DNA from 2 places in the Mesorhizobium sp. URHB0026 genome. Region 2 is predicted to be linked to the other one. Evidence: riboswitches for the same ligand, from Rfam matches in the RefSeq annotation. Region 2 holds a riboswitch; the other holds the start of a gene.
The links. A riboswitch is a leader RNA that binds a small molecule or an ion and turns the genes downstream of it on or off. The one in region 2 is predicted to bind S-adenosylmethionine.
Positions count from the first base shown of each region.

Region 1: it holds a riboswitch for S-adenosylmethionine, as region 2 does, so the genes downstream of both, metX (homoserine O-acetyltransferase MetX) here and ACVWWD_RS12245 (O-succinylhomoserine sulfhydrylase) in region 2, are expected to answer to the same signal.

Region 1 covers NZ_JBSSCN010000001.1:872,511-881,545, forward strand. The annotation lists gene ACVWWD_RS04405 (aldo/keto reductase) at 1-361, opposite strand, end outside; gene ACVWWD_RS04410 (gamma-glutamylcyclotransferase) at 483-1,004, opposite strand; gene ACVWWD_RS04415 (DUF2125 domain-containing protein) at 1,139-2,137, shown strand; gene ACVWWD_RS04420 (sugar kinase) at 2,141-3,073, shown strand; gene ACVWWD_RS04425 (prephenate/arogenate dehydrogenase family protein) at 3,070-4,005, opposite strand; gene hisC (histidinol-phosphate transaminase) at 4,029-5,138, opposite strand; SAM riboswitch at 5,276-5,353, shown strand; gene metX (homoserine O-acetyltransferase MetX) at 5,471-6,640, shown strand; gene metW (methionine biosynthesis protein MetW) at 6,761-7,375, shown strand; gene ACVWWD_RS04445 (glycosyltransferase family 2 protein) at 7,653-8,588, shown strand; gene ACVWWD_RS04450 (ABC transporter ATP-binding protein/permease) at 8,712-9,035, opposite strand, start outside.
Region 2 covers NZ_JBSSCN010000001.1:2,448,612-2,457,646, forward strand. The annotation lists gene ACVWWD_RS12220 (aspartate aminotransferase family protein) at 194-1,393, shown strand; gene argF (ornithine carbamoyltransferase) at 1,410-2,321, shown strand; gene ACVWWD_RS12230 (Hsp33 family molecular chaperone) at 2,469-3,500, shown strand; gene apaG (Co2+/Mg2+ efflux protein ApaG) at 3,574-3,966, opposite strand; gene ACVWWD_RS12240 (ceramide glucosyltransferase) at 4,186-5,337, shown strand; gene ACVWWD_RS12245 (O-succinylhomoserine sulfhydrylase) at 5,368-6,558, opposite strand; SAM riboswitch at 6,615-6,692, opposite strand; gene ACVWWD_RS12250 (2'-deoxycytidine 5'-triphosphate deaminase) at 6,851-7,945, shown strand; gene araD1 (AraD1 family protein) at 8,150-9,035, opposite strand, start outside.

The DNA of each region.
Region 1 (9,035 bases), 1.6 Mb from region 2:
CGATGAACTCGGTCTGCAGCCGCTTCAGCGATGCATCGACCGCCTTTTCGATATAGGCGGCCGACAGGTCCTTGTGGCCCTGCCCCATGTCCGAGCCGACCTTGGTGATCACCACGACCTTGTCGCGATTGCCACGATCCTTCATCCATTTGCCGATGATGGTTTCCGATTCACCGCCCTTGTTGCCGGGAACCCAGCGCGAATAGGCGTCGGCCGTGTCGATGGCATTGAGGCCAGCCCCGACAAAGCGATCGAGCAGATCGAAAGAAGTCTTCTCATCGGCGGTCCAGCCGAAGACATTGCCACCCAGAACCAGCGGCGCGATGGAAAGGTCGGTGCGACCGAGACGGCGTTTCTGCAAGACGGATCTCCGTGATGATTGGGACCGGGCGGATGCCGCCCGCTGGCTGGGTTCGGAGCCTAACCTAGGTCTTGCCGCATCGACGTCAAAGGCCTGGCCACCTTTTCCGCGGAGCCAGGCTTCACAAAGTCGCTATCCGCTGCGCCACGTCCTCCAGCCAGTGGTCGCGAATCTCGAGCGCTTTCAGATGCTTCAGCGTGCTCAGCACATAATCCTCGTTGTCGCCGGATCGGCCGACCGCGCCGCGCACCACGGCCGCCGCATCCGCCGCGTCCAGCGCGCCCGCATATTGCTCGTGCTTGCGGTCGACGATGTAGGCCACGGCTTCCACCGCGCCACCGCCGTCGAGGCGAACCTTGAGCGTCCGCTCGAGATAGACGCTGGTGACGAGTTCGCGCTCGCGCAGATAGGCAATGACCTCGTCGCGCAATTCGCCAGGCACGCGGTACGCGAGGCCGACGCAGGAGCCGCCATGGTCGAGGCCAAGCACCAGTCCGGGCCGCTGGCGTGTGCCGCGATGGACGAAGGAATAGACGCAGAGCGAGCGGCGATAGCCATTCAGACGGGCGCGTCGTGTCTCGACATGAGCGAAACCCGGCCGCCAGATCAGCGAACCGTAGCCGAACACCCAAAAATCGCCCATATCACCGCGCCTGATTGTAAAAGAATGGCAGCACCGCACCGGTAACCGGTGTTTTTTCCATCCATCTCTGTCTACCTAGTGTTCGGAACCTGAGAATCCGTCCACACCATCCATGCGTTAACGAGAGCCAAAGCATGACGTCAAGTGACGAACGCCAACCGGGTAACCGTCGCCGGCTGTGGTGGCTTGCCACGTTCATCCTCGTGCTGTTCGCCGTTTACAGCGCCGGCTGGTTCTATCTTGCCAACAGGGTCCGGTCCGAGGCCGGCAAGGTGGTTGCCACGCTCAACAAGAGCGGGATCGAGGCCGGTTGCGCCAATCTCCAGGTCGGTGGCTATCCCCTGAGCTTCACGCTCTCCTGCGACAGTCTGGCGTATGAAGACGATGCCAAAAACATTGCCGCCTCGGCCGGCTCCTTCAACGCCGTCGCTCAGATTGTCCAGCCTTTGTCGCCTGTTGCCAATCTACGCGGTCCGCTCCGGACCTCAGTCCCCGGCATGATGCCGCTCTGGATCGACTGGGACAATCTGCAGGCCAACGTCAAATTGTGGTACCCGCTGCCGCGGCGTGTAGCGCTGCAGGCCGAGGGCCTGTCGGGCCAGACCGACCCGGCCGACGACACCGATCCGGTGGAACTGTTCAGTGCCGGCAAAGCGTCAGGCCAGTTGCAGCCCAACAACGGCGATCTCGACTATGTCGGCAGCTTTGGCGATCTCGAGATCGATGCCGACGCGATCGGCGGGCGGGTGTTGCCGGCGCTCGATGCCAGCGGCGACGTGACACTGAAGAACGGCGTGGCGCTGATCGGCACGCAGGTGAAAAGCCTGCGCGGCCAGCGGATCGAAATCCGGAACCTCGATCTGTCGTCCGGCACGGCGCGCGTGACCGTTTCCGGGCCGCTGTCGGTCGATGCCGAAGGCTTGGTCGACGCCGACCTGATGATTAGGATCAAGGATCCCAAGGCAGTGGCATCTATTCTTGCTGGCGCCATACCCGAGCAGAAGAATGCGATCGAGCAGGGTTTTGGCGCCCTGGCACTGCTTGGCAGCGAACCGTCGATGCCGCTGAAAGTGATCAAGGGCAAGGCTTCCCTTGGCTTCATTCCGCTGGGCAAGATCAAACCGGTCAACTAACGGATGGAGAGGCCGGCAAAGCTCCTGAGCGTCGGCGCACTGACGCTTGACACTATTCTTCGTGTCGAATCGCTGCCCACGCATCAAGGAAAGTTCATCGCCTCGGACGGCGTCCAGATCGCCTCGGGCATGGCCACGAGCGCGGCCTGCGCCGCGCATCGCCTGGGTGCCGAGGTGTCGCTATGGGCGAGCGCCGGCGACGATCCGGTCGGCGATCTGCTGATTGCCGGGATAGAGGCCGAAGGCGTCGATTGCAGCCATGTACGCCGCGTCAGCGGCGCCCGCTCGGCACTGGCCTCGATCCTGGTCGATGCGCATGGCGAGCGGATCATCGTGCCTTTCTACGACGCGCGCGCTCAGGCTGATCCCGAGGTTTTGCCGTTCACCGACATAACGGCATTCGACACGGTACTGGCCGACGTGCGCTGGCCGGGCGCCGCGGCACTTGCCCTGAAGGCGGCGCGCGCCGCCGGCCGCCCAGCTATACTCGATGCCGATACCGCGCCCCTGGCGGTACTGGAGCGATTATTGCCGCTGGCCTCGCACATCGTCGCCTCCGAGCCGGCGGTCCGCATCATATGCGGCCACGCGCTGGATCTGGAGACCGCCTGCATCGATCTGGCCTCCCGCACCGATGCGTTCGTCGCGGTCACCGGCGGCGCGGCGGGTACCTGGTGGTTCGAGCGAAGCACCGGATCATCCCGCCATGTCGAGGCACCGAGGATCAAGGCGGTCGATACGCTGGCCGCCGGCGATGTCTTTCATGGCGCCTTTGCCGTCGGGCTGGCGGAAGCCATGGCGGTCGAGCACGCACTGCGCTTTGCCAGCGCGGCCGCCGCGCTCAAGTGCCTGCGCTTCGGCGGCCGGCTGGGCGCGCCCGATCGGGCGGAGACGCTCGCCATGATGGCAACGGCCTGGCCGGTTAAAATCACCTAGCTCTTTGCCGGATGCTCGACCGCCTGGCGGCCAAAATCAGGCGCGTCGATATCTTGGCCCGCCTCGATGATCGAGCGGCGCACGGCGCGTGTGCGGGTGAACAGGTCGAAGAGTTTGTCGCCGTCCCCCCAGCGGATGGCGCGCTGCAGGAACGCCAGGTCTTCCGAGAACCGCGCCAACATCTCCAGGATGGCATCCTTGTTGTGCAGGCACACGTCTCGCCACATGGTCGGATCGGAGGCAGCCAGACGCGTGAAATCGCGAAAACCGGAGGCGGAATATTTGATCACTTCCGTCTTGGTCACCGATTCCAGATCGTCGGCGGTGCCGACAATGTTGTAGGCGATGATGTGCGGCAGATGCGAGACGATGGCCAGCGTCATGTCGTGATGCTGCGGGTCCATCGTGTCGATGTTGGCGCCGCAGCGGCGCCAGAATTCCGACAGCCGTTCCAGCGCATCCGGATCGGTGCCCGGCACCGGCGTGAAGATGCACCAGCGATTGTCGAACAGGTCGGCAAATCCGGCATCCGGGCCGGATTTTTCGGTGCCCGCCAGCGGATGGCCGGGAATGAAATGGACGCCTTCGGGCACATGCGGCTGCATCTGCGCGATAACCGAGGCCTTGGTCGAGCCGACATCGGTGAGGATCGCCCCCTTTTTCAGCGCCGGCGCGATTTCCTCCGCTACAGCGCCGGATGAGCCGACCGGCACGGAGACAACGACCAGATCGGCATCACGCACCGCGTCCTCGGCATCGGTGGTGTAGGAATCGCCAAGGCCCAGTTCCTCGGCTCGCTTAAGCGTTGCCGGGCTGCGCGTCGAGATGGCGACATGGCGAGCCAAACCCTCGCGTCGGATGACGCGGGCCAGAGACGAGCCGATCAGGCCAATGCCGACCAGCGCGATCTTTTCGAACATCGGTGGTGCCATGGTGTTCCAGCTTTTCAGACGTTCTAGCTTTTCAGGAATGTCGTGAGCGCGGCGACAACGCCGCGATTGGCCTCTTCGGTACCGACCGTCATGCGAAGCGCGTTGGGAAAGCCGTAGCCTGAAACGCGCCGCAATATATAGCCGCGCGCGCTCAGATAATCGTCAGCCGCCGCTGCGGAATGCTTCTGATCGTCGGGAAAATGAATGAGCAGGAAATTGCCGACGCTCGGCGTCACGCGCAGCCCCAGCCCGGCCACTTCGCCGCTCAGCCAGGTGAGCCAGGTCTCGTTATGCGCCACGCTTCGCTCGACATGGGCACGGTCGCGGATCGCGGCGATGCCGGCCTCGATCGCTGTAGCATTGACGTTGAAGGGGCCGCGCACACGATTGATGGCGTCGACGATATGCAGGGGACCATACATCCAGCCGATGCGCGCGCCACCCAGCCCGATCTTGGAGAAGGTGCGGGTCATCACCACGTTCTCGGCGCTGCCGGCCAGCTCAATGCCGGCTTCGTAATCGTTGCGGCGAACATATTCGGCGTAGGCCGCGTCGAGCACCAGAAGCACGTTTCCCGGCAGTCCGGCGTGAAGGCGGCGCACCTCCTGGAACGGCACATAGGTGCCGGTCGGGTTGTTGGGATTGGCCAGGAACACGATTTTCGTGCGCGGCGTGACGGCCGCCAGCATCGCATCGATGTCGGCGCGCTCGTCGGTCTCCTTGACCACGACCGGGGTAGCGCCTGCCGACTGGATGTAGATCTTGTAGACCATGAAGGCGTGCTCGGTGAACATAGCCTCGTCGCCGGGCGCGAGATAGGTCTGCGCCAACAGGCCGAGGATTTCGTCCGACCCATTGGAGCAGATGATGTTTTGCGCGTTGAGGCCATGCACCTCGGCGATTGCCTCGCGCAACCGCCTGGCGGTACCGTCGGGATAGATGTCGAGCTTGCCGGCGACTTCGCGCGCGGCCTCGATCGCCTTCGGCGAAGGCCCAAGCGGATTCTCGTTCGACGACAGCTTGTAGACCTTGGCGACACCGGCGGGTGCCGAGCTTTTGCCGGGCACATAGGCCTCTATGTCCATGATGCCCGCGCGCGGAGTTGGACGTGCCTGATCCGGTGTCTGGTTCATAACTTGCAAAATCCGTCGAAAACGCCTCCATCCGGAGGCCGCTGCGGAAATACAGGCCATGGCTCGCAATGTCGAGAGGTGGCAGTGGTGCCAGCCGCCGCCATTGACGGCGAGGCAGGCGGGTTCTAGAAAGACCATGACAGTTCCGTGGTGATTTGGCCGGTCGGCTTGCAGCCACGTTAAACAATTCGCTAAAGGGCCGTTTGCGTGACGTAACCGGCTTTGCGAAGGCAATGCCGGTTTTTTGTTGTCCGCGACCGGACGGACGGACGCATCGGCGGCGGAGATCGGTAGCGATTTCCACGAGCGCACGGTGCAGCAAGAGGGACGTGATGGCCGCTCTGCGTGCAGGAAAGACCAACAACGAGGCCGACCAACCGTCGAGCCCGGTGTTGCGGTTCGGGCCCGACAAGCCGCTCAAGCTCGACGCCGGCACGCTGCTGTCGCCGTTCCAGATCGCCTACCAGACCTATGGCACGCTGAACGATGCCCGTTCCAATGCCATCCTCGTCTGTCATGCGCTGACCGGTGACCAGCATGTCGCCAGCACCAATCCGGTAACCGGCAAGCCCGGTTGGTGGGAAGTGCTGATCGGACCGGGCAAGATCATCGATACCAGCCGTTTCTTCGTCATCTGCTCCAATGTCATCGGCGGCTGCCTGGGTTCCACCGGTCCGGCCTCGACCAACGCGGCAACGGGTAAACCCTATGGCCTCGACCTGCCGGTCATCACCATCCGTGACATGGTGCGCGCGCAGCAGATGCTGATCGACCATTTCGGCATCGAGAAACTTTTCTGCGTGCTCGGTGGCTCGATGGGCGGCATGCAGGTTCTGGAATGGGCGTCGAGCTATCCCGAGCGCGTGTTCTCGGCGCTGCCGATCGCCACCGGGGCGCGCCATTCGTCACAGAACATCGCCTTCCACGAAGTCGGGCGGCAGGCTGTGATGGCCGATCCGGACTGGCATGGCGGCAAATATTTCGAGCATGGCAAGCGTCCGGAGAAAGGGCTGGCGGTGGCGCGCATGGCCGCCCACATCACCTATCTGTCGGAAGCCGCCCTGCACCGCAAATTCGGCCGCAATTTGCAGGACCGCGAAGCGCTGACCTTCGGCTTCGATGCCGACTTCCAGATCGAGAGCTATCTGCGCCACCAGGGCATGACCTTCGTCGACCGCTTCGATGCCAACTCCTATCTCTACATGACGCGGTCGATGGATTATTTCGACCTCGCCGCCGACCATGGCGGCCGGCTGGCCGACGCCTTCGCCGGCACGAAAACCCGCTTTTGCCTGGTGTCCTTCACATCGGACTGGCTGTTCCCGACCGAAGAGAGCCGCTCCATCGTCCACGCACTCAACGCCGCCGGCGCCTCGGTGTCCTTCGTCGAGATCGAGACCGATCGCGGCCACGACGCCTTCCTGCTCGACGAGCCGGAACTGTTTGCCGCCATCAACGGCTTCATCGGCTCGGCCGCGCGCGCCAGGGGGCTCAGCGCATGACCCTGAAAAGTTGCGGACTTTTCGGACCAAGGTCATGCGCCAACAGAAAGGCGAAGCCATGACCCTGAAAAGTTGCGGACTTTTCGGACCAAGGTCATGCGCCGTTCCGGAGCCGAAGCCATGAGCGTCAACGGCAGCCAGCGCGTCGACCTTGAGGTCGTCGCCAACCTCATCCCGCCGCAATCGCGTGTGCTCGACGTCGGCTCGGGCGACGGCTCGTTGCTCGAATTGCTGCAAGACACCAAGCAGGTCGACGGTCGTGGTCTCGAGCTGTCGCAGCGTGGCGTCAACGAATGCGTGGCGCGCGGTCTCAGTGTCATCCAGGGCGATGCCGACATCGATCTCGAATTCTATCCCGACAAGGGCTTTGACTTCGTCGTTCTGTCGCAGACCCTGCAGGCCACCCGCAACCCGAAGCTGGTGCTCGACGAGCTGCTCAGGATCGGCAACCGGGCGATCGTGTCCTTCCCCAATTTCGGTCACTGGCGGGTGCGCCTGTCGCTGTTCGTCAAGGGCCGCATGCCTGTGACCAGCGACCTGCCCTATTCTTGGTACGACACGCCCAACATCCACTTCTGCACGATCCGCGACTTCGTCAACTTGTGCGAAGAGCTTGGCGCGACAGTGGAGAAGGCGACCGCGCTCGACGCCAACGGCCAGAAGATCGGCCTGTCGATGCCATGGTGGTTCTGGAATTTCTTTGGCCAGCAGGCAGTGTTCCTGCTGAAGCGCTAATGAAATGGACACCGCAGGCGAGACTGCCAATCCTTTGAGGCGGCCGCGCGTCTTCCTGCGGCGAGAAAGTGTTGCAGTTGAAGCACCAGGAGCCGGAATTCATCATGCCTGGTCGGTCGAACGACGGCACGACGGGGAGACATGGCAGGTTGTTTTTTGTAGCGTCGCACCGAATCCGAGGAGCCCATCCAGGGGGAAGTCCGATCCATTTAGCCATCCCCATGATCAAAGGACCTGGCGCGAAGGGTGTTTACGCGATGGAGGCGGCCGGCGCGATATGATCGGGAAGACCGAACAGGCGCCCCTCATCACGGTGATCACGCCGACTCACAACCGGCGCGAAACGGTGCTCCGCGCCGTCGAAAGCGTGCTCTCCCAGAGCATGCCGCGATTTGAACATATCGTCGTCGACGATGGTTCGACGGACGGGACCGAGGCGGCGCTCGCCCGCATCCATGACCCCCGGCTGATCTATGTCGGCGCGAAGTGGCGCGGCGCCAATGCCGCCAGGAATGCCGGCATCGAGCTAGCCCGGGCGCCCGTGGTGACTTTTCTCGATTCGGACGATCTCTTCCTGCCGCACCGGCTCGCACGGACGCTGACATGGTTCGACGACAATCCGGCGCTCGAGGTCCTGCTCTCCTCATATGTCTCGGTGAAGGGTGGCCGTGGCACCGCCTGCGTCAACCGCGGCGCTTTCCTGAACCCGCCAATGCTGGAGCGGGCCGTGGTTGCACAGACGGCCTTCATAGCCGGATCGGCGATAACGGCCAGGCGCGAGGCTTTGCTGGCCATCGGCGGCTATGACAGCGACATTCCCCGGATGCAGGACCGCGAGCTTCTGCTGCGCTTCGCACAGCGCTTCGGCGCGCAATTGTCGGAAGATATCGACTGGACGAAGCACAATTCGCAGAATTCGATTTCAGGCCGCAGGGACGGCTATGTCGAAGCCTACGCGATCCTGATGAGCAAGCATCCGCACATCGCTCGCTCCTACCCCCATATCCCTCCCTTTATGATCGCGCGGCAGATCATCGCCGATATTCTGCGGGGGCGAATACCACAGGCATTTGCGGGATACATGGCCAACCGCTCGTCTGACGCGCTTGGTTATTCATTGCCGGAACTGATCAACGGTTATCTCCACGGCCGCCGCTGGCGGCGCGACCTCTACGACGAAGTTCGCGGCAAGTTTGGGATTCCACCGGCCTGACCGGCGACAGCTCAGCGATCGAGCGCGGCGCGTCGCAGGGCGCATTCCTTCTCGTCCGGCAGCGAGATGTCGACCGCCAGGGCCTTTGGCGGCCAGGCAACGGGCCGCAACGGGGGAAAACTGCTACTTCCTGTGGTGGAGGCTTGCCGCGGCTGGCGGCGGCTCGATGGCACCCGCCCTGACGTGGGCAGGTTTCAGCGAGGGCGCGCCGGAATCCTTAACGATCGTCAGGGAACGCGGGAAGAACTGATTGTTGTGCTGTCCGCGCCCGATGTTGAGGATCGCGGCCCCGGGCAGTCGCTTCTCCAGCAGCGACAGCACGCGCCGCAGCGAGGGTCCGTCGAACGCATCCATGGCTTCGTCGATGATCACCCATTTCGGCTGTCGCAAGGCGAGCCTGGCCACGCCCAGCAATCGCTGTTCGTCATCGCCCAACTCATGGTCCCA
Region 2 (9,035 bases):
AGTGCAACACGAATCGGTTTTTTCGGTTTTCCCCAACTTGCCCGGTCGTTCATGAGCCGGCGTTGCGTCGGAGGGCTTGCCGCGCGCCACTAGGCGACGTTTTCGTTGACTTCATGGCCGAAAAACACGATAAGCCGCAGAAGGCCGCCGCTTTGGCGGCTTTTTTGATTTTCCGGTACCGGAGACGCATATAATGAGCGGTTCGGCGCTTTACGAGACCTTTGCTCGCGCACCCCTGGCCTTCGACCATGGGGAAGGCACTTGGCTGGTTACGGACAAGGGCGAGCGATATCTCGATTTCGCCGGCGGCATCGCGGTCAATTCACTTGGCCATGGCCATCCGCACCTTGTCGCGGCCCTCACCGAGCAGGCGGCGAAACTCTGGCACGTCTCCAATCTCTATGAGATCCCGGGGCAGAGCAGGCTTGCCGAGCGGCTGGCTGATGCTACCTTCGCCGACAAGGTGTTCTTCACCAATTCCGGCGCCGAGGCGCTGGAATGCGCGATCAAGACGGCGCGGCGATACCACTTCGTCAAGGGAAATCCCGAGCGCTTCCGCATTATCACCTTCGAAGGCGCCTTCCATGGCCGCACGCTGGCGACCATCGCGGCAGGCGGCCAGTACAAATATCTCGAAGGCTTCGGACCCAAGGTCGAAGGCTTCGACCAGGTTGGCTTCGACGACATCGATGCCGCCGAGAAGGCGATCACGCCCGAGACCGCCGCGATCCTGATCGAGCCGGTGCAAGGCGAGGGCGGTATCCGCCCAGTACCGACACAGTCGCTCAAGCGGCTGCGGCAGCTCTGCGAACGGCACGGCCTGTTATTGATATACGATGAGGTCCAATGCGGCATTGGCCGTACCGGCAAGCTGTTCGCGCATGAGTGGTCTGCGGTGACGCCCGACATCATGGCGATCGCCAAGGGCATCGGTGGCGGCTTCCCGATGGGCGCCTGCCTTGCCACCGACGAGGCCGCCGTCGGCATGACCGCCGGCGTGCACGGCACCACATTCGGCGGCAATCCGCTGGCAATGGCGGTCGGCAACGCCGTGCTCGACGTCGTTCTGGAAGACGGCTTTCTGGAGGATGTCCAGCGCAAGGCGCTGCTGATGAAGCAGGGGCTAGCCTCGATAGCCGACGAATTCCCAGAAATCGTCGAGGATATCCGGGGCACCGGGCTGATGCTCGGCCTTAAATGCGCGATGCCCAACGGCAAGGTAAACATGGCGCTGCGCGACCAGCATTTGCTGGCCGTTCCGGCCGGCGACAACGTCATTCGCCTGCTGCCACCGCTCACCGTCACCGACGCCGAGATTCACGAATCGCTCAACCGCATCCGCGCCGGCGCCAAGGGCCTGTCGGAGGCGATCGCCTCCGCCGCCGCGAAGTAATCCGGAACCATTCCTGATGTCAGTTCGCCATTTCACCGATCTTTCCACCGTTTCCGAAGGCGATTTGCGCTTCATGCTGGATGATGCGGTAACGCGAAAGGCGCGTCTCAAGGCCGGCGAGCGGACCAAGCCGCTCGAAGGCAAGGTGCTGGCCATGATCTTCGACAAGCCGTCGACGCGCACGCGCGTTTCTTTCGACGTCGGCATGCGCCAGCTCGGCGGCGAGACCATCATGCTGACCGGCACCGAGATGCAGCTCGGCCGCTCCGAAACCATCGCCGACACCGCCAAGGTGCTGTCGCGCTACGTCGATGCGATCATGATCCGCACCACCTCGCATGAGCGGCTGCTGGAACTGACCGAGAATGCCACCGTTCCGGTGATCAACGGCCTGACCGACGACACCCACCCGTGCCAGCTGATGGCCGACATCATGACCTTCGAGGAGCATCGCGGTCCGGTTGCCGGCAAGACGATTGCCTGGACCGGCGACGGCAACAATGTGCTGCACTCACTGCTTGAGGCCTCGGCACGGTTCCGCTTCAATCTCAACGTCGCCGTGCCCGAAGGCAGCGAACCGGCGCAGAAGCATATCGACTGGTCAAAGGCGCATGGCGGCCAGCTCTATTTCACCCGCTCGCCCGAGGAAGCCGTCGACCAGGCCGACTGCATCGTCACCGACTGCTGGGTGTCGATGGGACAGGAACACCGTGCTCGCGGCCACAATGTCTTCTCGCCCTATCAGGTCAACGCGGCGCTGATGGCCAAGGCCAAGCCGGATGCATTGTTCATGCACTGCCTGCCGGCCCATCGCGGCGAGGAAGTAACCGACGAGGTCATCGACGGGCCGCATTCGGTGGTCTTCGACGAGGCCGAGAACCGGCTCCATGCCCAGAAGGCGGTGCTTGCCTGGTGCCTCGGTGCTTAGAGTGTTTCGGTGCTTAGAGCGTCTTGGTGCTTGAAGTGTCTTGGGCGCCCGAAATGCCCAGGCGCTTGATCTGCGGCGGCGCGATGCCTATCTGCGCCGCATCACGCAAATCAAGCGCGTTTGGACGCATGTGCCCACCAGGGCCGCATGGCCGCGCCCTGGAGCTTTGTCATGTTGGAAAGCCATCAAGTGACTGAACATCACCCCAAACTCGGCGAGTTCGGCTATGCCGGCGACGATCACGTCGTTCCCTTCGAGGTCGGTCCGCTCGACGTGCGCGGCCGCACGGTCCAGCTTGGGCCGATGCTCGACGCCATCCTTGGCCGCCACGATTATCCCGAGCCGGTCGCCCGCCTGCTGGCGGAAGCCTGTGTGCTGACCGTTCTGCTCGGCACCTCGCTCAAATTCGAAGGCAAGTTCATCCTGCAGACCCGTACCGACGGGCCTGTCGACATGCTGGTCGCGGACTTTTCCACGCCCTCGGCGCTGCGCGCCTACGCACGCTTCGATGCGGATCGGCTCGAAGCACTGGTCGGGGCAGGTGAGACGTCCCAGCAGACGCTGCTTGGCAGCGGCGTGCTGGCGCTGACCATCGACCAGGGCGCTCATACGCAGCGTTATCAAGGCATCGTCCAGCTCGATGGCGAAACGCTGGAAGATGCGGCACGCACCTATTTCCGTCAGTCGGAACAGATCCCGACCGATATCAGGCTCTCGGTCGCCAAGCTGCTGACCCCCGGTGTCGGCGGCGCGCGCGAGCAATGGCGCGCCGGCGGCATCCTGGCGCAGTTCCTGCCGCAATCGCCCGAGCGCATGCGCATTCCGGACCTGCCGGGTGGGGACGGCGATCCGCGCGAGCAAGTCCACGATCCGGCCGATAATTCCTGGCAGGAACTCCTGGCGTTGCTAGGCACCATCGAGCCGACCGAATTGATCGACCCGACCATCGGCGCCGAGCGGCTGCTTTATCGCCTCTTCCATGAGCATGGCGTGCGCGTCTTCGGCGGCGTTCCCGTCGCCGACCAGTGCTCATGCTCCCGCGACAAGATCCGTGGCATCCTCGAGGGCTTCTCCGCGCAGGAGATCAAGGACAGCACCGAGGATGGCGGCATCCATGTCGCGTGCGAATTCTGCTCGACGCAGTACGACTTCGACCCAGCCGAGTTTGCGGCTCAGTAAAGCCTTTCCTTCTCCCCGTTCCGCGGGGAGAAGGTGCCCGAAGGGCGGCTGAGGGCAGCGTGACCGTCGGCCCTCAGTTCACCGTGCGCCTTGTCCCCGGCAGATCGAGCGAGAAGGCTGGGATGGCGATGTCGAACGTCTCGCCGCGCTTGTTGCGCATCGTGTAGCGTCCGACCATGATCCCGGAGGGTGTCGAGAGCGGGCAGCCGGACGTGTACTGATAGCTGTCGCCGGGATTGAGTTCCGGCTGGTCGCCGACAACGCCCGGCCCGCGCACCTCCTCGACCCGGCCGGCACCATCGGTGATATGCCAATAGCGCGACAGAAGCTGCACGAACTCGTCAGACTGGTTGTCGATCGTTATCTGATAGCCCCAGACGTAGCGGTTCTCCTGGGGATCCGAACGATCCTCCAGATAGAACGGCCTGACCTGCACTTCGATGTTGCGCGTCACGGCGCGGTACATGAGCGGCTCCAAAACAATCCGACGACTTTCGACGCTCGCGGTGAGCAGGTCAACGTGCGCGTCTTGTCGCGCCTGGGATTGAAACGCAGGTGCCGGCAAAGAATGTCATTTAAGTGACACACGACAATGGTGGTGTGCGCGAACCGGGCGACTCGGCCCTCTGTCGAACTGTTGAAAACGGCCGCGACGCGGGCCGACTTCCGGAGTGACCAGATCTCGATGGAACTCACTCTCATATCCGCCTCGCTTTCGACCGCACTCATCCTCTCAAACGCTGCCAGCATCCTGCTTGCCGCTTCACAGCTGAAACGGCGCGCCACGATCGCCCCGCCGGCGGGCAGATCGCCGGCGGTGTCGATTCTCGTCCCGTCGCGCGGCGTCGAGCCCTTCACACGTGAGACGCTGGAACGCGCCTTCGCGCTCGACTGGCCACGCTACGAACTGATCTTCTGCGTCGCCCATGCCGACGACCCGGTGGTCAAACTGATAAACAGGGCGATTGCCCGGTTTCCGCAGGTGCCGGCCCGGCTGTTGATCGGCGACGACCGTGTCAGCGCCAATCCCAAGCTCAACAATTGCGTGAAAGGCTGGGAAGCGGCGCGCCACGACTGGGTCATTCTTGCCGATTCCAACGTTCTGATGCCTAGGGACTACGTCGAGCACATGATGGCGGCGTGGCGGCACGGTACCGGCCTTGTCTGCTCGACGCCGATCGGCTCCAGGCCAGATGGTTTCTGGGCCGACGTCGAATGCGCCTTCCTGAACACATTGCAGGCCCGCTGGCAGTATGCCGGCGAGGCGCTCGGCCTCGGCTTCGCGCAGGGCAAGAGCATGCTGTGGAACAAGCCGATGCTGGACGCCAATGGCGGCATCCGCGCGCTGGCCGCCGAGATCGCCGAGGACGCCGCCGCGACCAAGCTGGTGAACGGCCTCGGCCTGCGTGTCAACCTCGTTGCGGCGCCCTTCGAGCAGCCGCTCGGCCAGCGCACGTTTCGCGAGATCTGGTCGCGCCAGGCCCGCTGGGCGCGCCTGCGCCGCGTCACCTTCCCGCTGTTCTTCGCGCCCGAGATCCTGACTGGTGCGGCGGTCCCGCTGGTTCTTGCGCTGGTTGCGGCGGGGAGCGCCGGCGTCAGCCTCTGGGCGACCGCGATTGCCGTGCTGGCGGCGTTCTATCTTCCGGAATGCGCTCTGGCCCTGGCCAAGGGTTGGCACGTCTCGACGCGCATGATCGCGGCGACGGTCGCGCGGGACGTCATGCTCCCGGCCATCTGGGCGCGCGGCTGGCTCGGCGGCGCCGTCGACTGGCGCGGCAACGCCATGACCATCCGGACCAAGACGGCGGAACTGGAGGAGACGCCGTCGAGCGCCTGATCGCTGCTGACGACGCTGCCTGGACGAAACCTATTTGGCGGCCTTCAACGCTTGCGCGATATCTTCAAGCAGATCGTCCGTATCCTCCAGGCCGACCGACAGCCTGAGCGTACCGGGCCCGATGCCGAGTTCGGCGCGGGCCTCGTCGCTCAAATTCTTGTGGGTGGTCGTCGCCGGGTGGGTGATCAGGCTCTTGGCATCGCCCAGATTGTTCGAGATCAGCACGATGTCGAGGGCGTTCTGCAGGGCGAAGGCCGCCGGCTTGCCGCCCTTGACGTCGAGGCAGATCAGCGTCGAGCCACCCGACATCTGCTTCTTGACGATATCGGCCTGCGGGTGGTCGGCGCGGCCGGGATAGATGACGCGGGCGATCTGCGGCTGCTCGGCCAGGAAGTCGGCGATCTTGCCGGCGCTCTCGGTCTGCTGGCGCACGCGCAGCGGCAAGGTCTCGAGGCCCTTCAGCAAGGTCCAGGCGTTGAACGGCGACAGGCTGGGGCCCGTGTGGCGGAAATAGTCGTGCAGGTTCTCGTCGATCCACTTCTTGTCCGACAGGATGACGCCGCCCAGGCAGCGGCCCTGGCCGTCAATATGCTTGGTGGCCGAGTAGACGACGATGTGCGCACCAAGCTGCAATGGCTTCTGCTGTAGGGGCGTGGCGAAGACATTGTCGACGACCAGCCGCGCGCCGATCGAATTGGCAAGCGAGGCGACGGCGGCGATGTCGACGACTTCGAGCGTCGGGTTGGTCGGGCTCTCCAGGAAGAACAGCTTGGTGTTCGGCCTGACCGCCTTTTCCCAATTGGCGATCTCGGTGCCGTCGACCAAGGTCGCCTCGATGCCATAGCGCGGCGCCAGTGTCTCGACCACCCAGCGACAGGAGCCGAACAGCGCGCGCGCCGCCACGATGTGGTCGCCGGCCTTGACGCTGCACAGAAGGGCAGCCGTCACCGCCGCCATGCCCGACGCCGTGGCGCGCGCGTCTTCGGCGCCTTCAAGCGCGCACATGCGCTTTTCGAACATGTCGACGGTCGGGTTGGCGTAGCGCGAATAGATGAAACCAGGCTCTTCGCCCTTGAAGCGGGCTTCGGCGGCCTGCGCCGTCTGATAGACATAACCCTGGGTCAGGTACATCGCCTCGGAGGTTTCGCCGAAGCCGGAACGCAGGGTTCCGCCATGCACGAGTGCCGTCTGAGGTTTCCAGTTGCGCTTCTTGGTGCTCATCGCTTTGTTCCAGACACAAAAAAACCGGCCGCGAAAGTCGCAACCGGTCCATACGGCCTTGCGGCCCGACGGTCCTTTAGCGACTTGTTTAACGTGGCTGCAAGCCGACCGGCCAAATCACCACGGGATAACGACCCTTTAGACCCGCGCCACGCTTGCGTCAATTGCCGGCTTCATTAAGACGTTTGTACCAAGGCAGGTTCCGCAAAAGTGCCCGGCGGTTTTGCGGCAAGAACCTGCAACAAACAAGAACCTGCAACCAAAGAGACCAGTCTTGGGGCGGAGCCAGACTTTGCGGCAGACAGGCATTCTTCCCGATCAGGACATTTCGGCGCTGTTCCGGTCCGGCGCGCTGAAGTCGCAGCGTGCACTCGATGCCGACCAGATCCAGCCGGCGAGCCTTGATCTCAGATTGGGCGAAAAGGCCTGGCGGGTTCGCGCCTCGTTCCTGCCCGGTCCCAACCACAAGGTGTCGGAAAAGCTCGATCGGCTGCAACTGCACGAGATCAGCCTGACCGAAGGCGCGGTCCTCGAAACCGGCTGCGTCTATATTGTGCCGCTGCTCGAAAGTCTGGTCCTACCGGCTGACATTTCGGCCTCGGCCAATCCGAAGAGCTCGACCGGGCGGCTCGACATCTTCACCCGCGTCATGACCGATCGGGGCCACGAGTTCGATAAGATCGCCGCCGGCTACAACGGTCCGCTCTATCTCGAGGTCAGCCCGCGCACCTTTCCGATCATCGCGCGCACGGGTTCGCGCCTGTCCCAGATACGCTTTCGCACCGGCAACGCGCTGCTCTCGGAAGCCGAGTTGCATGACCTGCATCGTGCCGAGATGCTGGTCGCCACGGAGCCGCCGAACATTTCCGGCGGCGGCATCGCGCTGTCGATCGACCTCAATGGCGACAAGGATGGGTTGGTCGGCTATCGCGGCAAGCACCACACCGGCCTCGTCGATGTCGACAAGCGCGCCGCGCAGGACGTCCTCGACTTCTGGGAGCCGATCCACAAGAGCCGCGCCGGCGAACTGGTGCTCGATCCGGACGAGTTCTACATCCTCGTCAGCCAGGAAGCGGTGCATGTGCCGCCGCTCTACGCCGCCGAGATGACGCCGTTCGATCCGCTGGTCGGCGAGTTTCGTGTCCATTATGCCGGCTTTTTCGATCCGGGTTTCGGCCATTCGGCGGCCGGCGGCACCGGCAGCCGGGCGGTGCTCGAAGTGCGCAGCCACGAAGTGCCGTTCATCCTCGACCACGGCCAGATCGTCGGCCGGCTGGTCTACGAGCACATGCTGAAGCGACCACAGGCGCTCTACGGCACCGATCTCGGCTCGAACTACCAGGCACAGGGCCTGAAGCTGTCGAAGCATTTCCGCTCCGTGCGATGAGGTCGAAGCTGCCGATCTCCCTCTTGTGGGTCCTTGTTGTGGGAGAGATGCCCGGCAGGGCAGAGGGGGCGCGAAGGATTGCTGCTCATCCCGCGATCTGTTGAGAGCCGAAGGCGTGACTGGAACCTATTGCTAGATCAGCGGGAGAGCGCCCCGCTCTGGCTTGCCGGCCATCCCACGAGGGGAAATCACCAGCTCATGGCTTCAAAGCGCCCTTACCGACACCTTCACCGGCTTCTCGATCTCGAGCGGGTTGCGCAGCGGCAGTCCGAAATCCCCGGCCTCGATCTCGAACACGTCGCCGGCCTCCGTCTTGATACCGTCGGCGAAGGATAGCGTCGCGGTGCCGAACATATGCACATGCACGTCGCCAGGCTGGCGGAAGGCCGAATATTTGAAGTGGTGGTGTTCGAGATTGGCGATGGTGTGGGACATGTTCGTTTCACCCGACAGGAAGGGCTTTTCCCACAAAGCCTTGCCGTCGCGCAGGATGCGCGACGTGCCGCGGATGTCCGAAGGCAGGTCTCCGATCAGGATCTCCGGGCCGAAGGAGGCATTGCGCAGCTTGGAGTGGGCGAGGAAGAGATAGTTCACGCGCTCGGTCACATGGTCCGAGAATTCGTTCGACAAGGTGAAGCCAACGCGGAAGGGCGCCCCGTCATCGCCGATGACATAGATCCCAGCGACCTCGGGTTCCTCGCCGGCATCCTTGGCAAAGGCCGGCGACATGAGCGCCGCGCCAGGCGCGACCGCCATGGTGCCGTTGCCCTTGTAGAACCATTCCGGCTGCACGCCGACCTGGCCTTTCGCGGGCTTGCCGCCTTCCAGTCCCATGCGGAACATCTTCATGGAATCGGTAAGTTGCTCCTCGCCGTCGGTGCTGAGCTTCTTGTGCATGGAATCGCGCGTCGCGGCCGACCCCAGATGCGTCAGCCCGGTGCCGGTCAGGTGCAGATGCGCCGGGTCGGGGTGATTGATCGGCGACAGCAGGCGCCCCCTCTTGTAGGCGGCGTCGAGATCGATCGTCTCGCCAAGCCCCTTGCGTTCGATCAGGGCGGCCAGGCCGACGCCGGTGCGGGCGGCCTCCATC